One region of the Microtetraspora malaysiensis genome, then DNA from elsewhere that is predicted to be linked to it. Evidence: riboswitches for the same ligand, from Rfam matches in the RefSeq annotation. Region 1 holds a riboswitch; the other holds the start of a gene.
What was found. Region 1 has a riboswitch for glycine ahead of gcvP (aminomethyl-transferring glycine dehydrogenase). Riboswitches for the same ligand answer to the same signal wherever they lie in the genome.
Positions count from the first base shown of each region.

Region 2: it holds a riboswitch for glycine, as region 1 does, so the genes downstream of both, gcvT (glycine cleavage system aminomethyltransferase GcvT) here and gcvP (aminomethyl-transferring glycine dehydrogenase) in region 1, are expected to answer to the same signal.

Region 1 covers NZ_CP191998.1:4,938,087-4,940,461, forward strand. Annotated here, with positions in the region: gene gcvP (aminomethyl-transferring glycine dehydrogenase) at 1-1,000, opposite strand, end outside; glycine riboswitch at 1,053-1,174, opposite strand; glycine riboswitch at 1,175-1,265, opposite strand; gene ACQP1V_RS23460 (MerR family transcriptional regulator) at 1,418-2,035, opposite strand; gene ACQP1V_RS23465 (bifunctional nuclease family protein) at 2,187-2,375, opposite strand, start outside.
Region 2 covers NZ_CP191998.1:7,849,422-7,851,796, reverse strand. Annotated here, with positions in the region: gene gcvT (glycine cleavage system aminomethyltransferase GcvT) at 1-993, opposite strand, end outside; glycine riboswitch at 1,024-1,121, opposite strand; glycine riboswitch at 1,122-1,220, opposite strand; gene ACQP1V_RS36755 (hypothetical protein) at 1,321-1,551, opposite strand; gene ACQP1V_RS36750 (helix-turn-helix domain-containing protein) at 1,553-2,002, opposite strand; gene ACQP1V_RS36745 (glyoxalase) at 2,216-2,375, shown strand, end outside.

The DNA of each region.
Region 1 (2,375 bases):
TGCTGGTCGCCTTCTCCCTGCGGATGTGCTGCTCGCGGGTCTGCAGCGCGAGCCGGTAGGCGGGCCGCCCGTCCGCGTCGACGGAGACGCCGACCAGGCGTCCGGGCATCTGCCGCTGGAGGCCCTCGCGTACGGCCATGTAGGCGGCGTGCGGGCCGCCGAAGCCGAGGGGGACGCCGAACCGCTGGGAGGAGCCGACGGCGATGTCCGCGCCCAGCTCGCCGGGCGACGCCAGCAGCGTCAGCGCGAGCAGGTCGGCGGCGGCGACCACCTGCGCGCCCGCCGTGTGCGCCCGCTCGGCGAGCGCGCGGAAGCTCGCCACCCGCCCGCTCGCCCCGGGGTACTGCACCAGCACGCCGAAGCACTCGGGCAGCGCGACGCCGGGGTCGGCGAGGTCCGCCTCGACGAGGGTGATGCCGAGCGGCTCGGCCCGGGTCGCGAGGACCGCCTTGGTCTGCGGCAGCGCGTCGGTGTCGACGACGAAGACGTCACTCTTGACCTTGCTGGCCCGGCGGGCCAGGGTCATCGCCTCGGCGGCGGCCGTGCCCTCGTCCAGGAGCGAGGCCCCGGCCACGTCGAGGCCGGTCAGGTCGGTGATCGCGGTCTGGAAGTTGAGCAGCGCCTCCAGCCGGCCCTGCGAGATCTCCGGCTGGTACGGCGTGTACGCGGTGTACCAGCCCGGGTTCTCCAGCACGTTGCGCAGGATGACGCCCGGCGTGATCGTGTCGTGGTAGCCGAGGCCGATCATCGAGGTGCGGACGCGGTTGCGGCCCGCGATCGCCCGCAGCTCGGCCAGTGCGCGCGTCTCGCTCGCCGCCTCGGGCAGCGCGAGCGGCGTCGTGGTCCGGATCGCCTCGGGTACGGCGACGGCCACCAGGTCGGCCACGGAGGCGTATCCGACGGCCTCCAGCATGCGCGCCTGCTCGGCGTCCGAGGGACCGATGTGACGGGCCGCGAAGGGCGGGCCGGAAAGATCGCGAAGTGGTGACCGGTCGGTCATGTGCAAGCCTCCTGCGGCGGGTCGAGACCTCGGGGGCGCACGCGTGCGCCCGGTCTCCCCCTCTGTCATCGCGACCAGCCGACCGGCGGCGGGACAACGACCTGAGAGCTTCACCCCGGAGGGCTTGCACCGTCGGTGAGCACGCCTGGTGGACGTGCTGCTTTCCAGAGTTGCCTCTCCCGCGCGGTACGGGATGCCTGAGAGATTCCGGGGAGGGTTGCTCCTTCGGCGCCTCTACTAAAGAGGTCTCTCCCGCACGGGGTCGTCGGCTTTCGTCACTCTACCGCTTACCCCGAGGCGGGGCATTCACCCGGTCTCGTGGATTTTCACCCGATCCGCCGCCATATCACCGGTCACAGCCGTTTTCGCTGGTCATATCCGGCTTCGGGGGCGGCGCGGGGCTCTCGCTCGCGGCTCTCAGCCGGTCTTACGGGACTTCCTGCGCTGGGCCAGCTCGTCGGCCGGATGGTCGGCCTCCGAACCCGAGCCGGACTCGGCCCGCTCGCCCGGCAGCTCGGCCAGCGATCCCTCGACTTCCCGCCAGACGCGCCCGAGAGCGATGCCGAACACTCCCTGACCGCCCTGGAGCAGGTCGATGACCTCGTCGGGCGACGTGCACTCGTACACGCTGACGCCGTCGCTCATCAAAGTGATCTGGGCGAGGTCGTTGACTCCCCTGTCCCGGAGATGCTGGACGGCGGTCCGGATCTGCTGGAGCGAGACGCCGGTGTCCAGGAGGCGTTTGACGACCTTGAGCACGAGGATGTCGCGAAAGCTGTACAGGCGCTGCGAGCCGGATCCGTGCGCGGCTCTTATGGTCGGCAGGACCAGCTCCGTCCGGGCCCAGTAGTCGAGCTGGCGGTAGGTGATGCCGGCCGCCGCGCAGGCGGTGGGACCGCGGTACCCGATGTCGTCGGGCAGTCTCATCGGGCGCTCGTCGAACAGCAGTCCCTGCTCACCGGCGCGCTCTCGCGCTGACTGACGGGCCGGATCATGCTGGTCGGCCGCTTTACCCTCGCCGCTGCTGACCGCCACTGCGGACCTCCGGCTTTCTCTCATCCCACGGTCTGATCTGGGGGTTCATGAATTACAACCGTGGATTCCCTTGCACCGTAGGACCGGGGACATTCTCAGTCAACGACCCCGCACGGCGCGTCGTGAAGCGTTAAATTCCCGAAATCAACCCCTACCCGGCACGTCCGAAGTCCTCGGGCGTGATGTTGTCGAGGAACTCCCGGAACTTCTCCACCTCGTCCTCCTGGTCGTCCGGCATGCTCACGCCGGCCTCCCTGAGGACCTCCTCACTGGCGTAGATCGTCGCTCCGGTGCGGAGCGCGAGCGCGATCGAGTCCGAGGGCCGGGCGCTCACCTCCAC
Region 2 (2,375 bases), 2.9 Mb from region 1:
GTCGGCCGAGACGTACGCCATGGCGATGGGCTTGCCAAGAGTCTGTGAAGGCGCACCGCTGGTCACCACGCCGACGACCTCGCCCTCCCGCGTGACCGGGTATCCGTGGCGGGGGACTCGGCGGCCGCGCGCCACCAGGCCGACCAGGCGCCGCTCGGGGGCCGGGTGCCCGGACAGCGCGGCCTTCCCGACGAAGTCGCCCGGCTTGTCGAACTTCACGACCCGGCCCAGCCCGGCGTCGAAGGGCGTCATCTCCGCGGTCAGCTCGTTGCCGTACAGGGGCATGCCCGCCTCCAGCCGGAGGGTGTCGCGGGAGGACAGGCCGCACGGCCGCACCCCCAGCTCCGCGCCCGCCTCGGTGAGGGCGTTCCACAGCCCGGCGGCGTCCTCGGGCCGGGAGAACAGCTCGAACCCGTCCTCGCCGGTGTAGCCGGTACGCGCGATCATGACCTCGAACCCGGCGACCGTGCCGGGGAGGCCCGCGTAGTACTTGAGCCCGACCAGGTCGGCGTCGGTCAGCTTGCCGAGGATCGCGGTGCTGTTCGGCCCCTGGATCGCGACCAGCGCGTACGCGTCCGACCGGTCTTCGACCTGGGCGTCGTACGACTTCGCGCGCTCGGTCAGCTCCTGTGCGACCTTGGCGTAGTTGGACGCGTTGGCGACGACCATGAAGTCCTCCGGCGCGAGCCGGTAGACGATGAGGTCGTCCAGCACGCCGCCGTCCTCCGTGACGATCATCGTGTATCTCGCCCGGCCGGGCTCGAGCACGCTCAGGTGGCCGACGAGGGCGTAGTCCAGCGCCTCTCCTGCCTGCGGGCCGGTGACGTGGATCTCGCCCATGTGGGACAGGTCGAACAGCCCGGCCGCGGTGCGCACCGCGTTGTGCTCGGCCGACTCGCTGCCGTAGCGCAGGGGCATCTGCCATCCCGCGAAGTCGGTGAGCGTGGCGCCGAGGCCTTCGTGAACCTCACGCAACGGGGTAGATCGTGACATGATCGCACCTCAGGAAGACGGATGAGAGCATCCTCCCCCTCTGTCATCGGTGCCTGAGAGCTTCGTCCGTTTTTTGCCGGACTTTCACCTTCGGCGAGGCCGGTCACGGCCTGCTTTCCAGAGGTCACCTGGCCCGCACGGTCCTTTGCCTTGAGAGGTTCGCGGGGAGGGCTTGCTCCTTCAGGGGACCTGACCGGCTTGTCAGGACGCTCTCCCGCACGGGTTCATTCGGTGCCCCGTCAGCCTAGTGGTCGGACGCCATCTCGCGAAACTGCCTACCGCCGCTCACCTCGGAGTAGGCCGCGCGCCTCCAGCGGCTCGTAGACCTCAGACCGCTCGCAATTCGGCGACCGACTGGACCAGGCCGCTTCTTTCGAGACTGGCCAGCACATCCTCGGCGGTGCCGGGCGGATTCCTCCAGGAGTCGGCGATCTGTTGCTCCAGGATCTGCTGAGTCCACTTCGCCTGCACGATGCCGGCCTGGGCGATCCTGATCAGGAGATCGCGAAGTGTGCTCGGGTACAGCACGCATGCGTCGTACACAACGGTGAAGACCACGTCAGTCGAGCCCTAGATCGCGTGTCATGGCCGACAGTTCGTCGGCGGCTGCTCTTCGGCGCTGGTCGTCCTTCCGTCTGTACTCCAGAAGTGACTCGGCGCGGACTCTTCTGTGTGTGCCCACCAGGCGATATTCGATCTCTCCTGCTTCGAGGAGGCCGATGAGGTAGGGGCGTGACACGTTGAGAAGGTCGGCGGCCTCCTGGGTCGTCAACTCGGCGTGTGCCGGCACCACGGACACGCCGCGACCGGCCGCCATATGGGCGAGTATCGCGGCAAGTAGTTCGACGGCGGCACGTGGCATCACCAGCTCCTCCCGCGTCTCCTCCGCCACGATGCGGATCCGCGCCGGATTGTCGGGGTGGCGCCGCAGGTAGCGGCGAACCCGATGAAGCGCGTCGCGAGCTGCGGCTGCGTCGGGGGAGTTCGGCTGGAGCGGAGCGGATGTCATGGTGCACCTCCAGACGCAGTATCCGACGCAATCGCAATAAACGCAATAGACGAAAGAGTCGCAACAGGCGCGGCCGTGTGTACGCCCGCGACGGCGAGGTGGCACGCCCTCGGGTAGCTCCCGGCCGCCGGGCGGCGGGCGTGGCGAGGCGGGCGACAGAGCGATCAGGAATCGAGAAGCGCCGGTCGGGGAGCCGCAACTAGCGTCATCGCCATGGCTTCCATCGAATCCGTCACCCTTGAGGTGGCCGACCCCACCGCCGTCGAACGCTTCTACACCGACGCCTTCGGATTGGACTCGCCGGTGCGCCTGCGGGCCTCGGAGGCGCCGACGACCGGCTTCCGTGGGTTCACGCTGTCGCTCACGGTGTCCC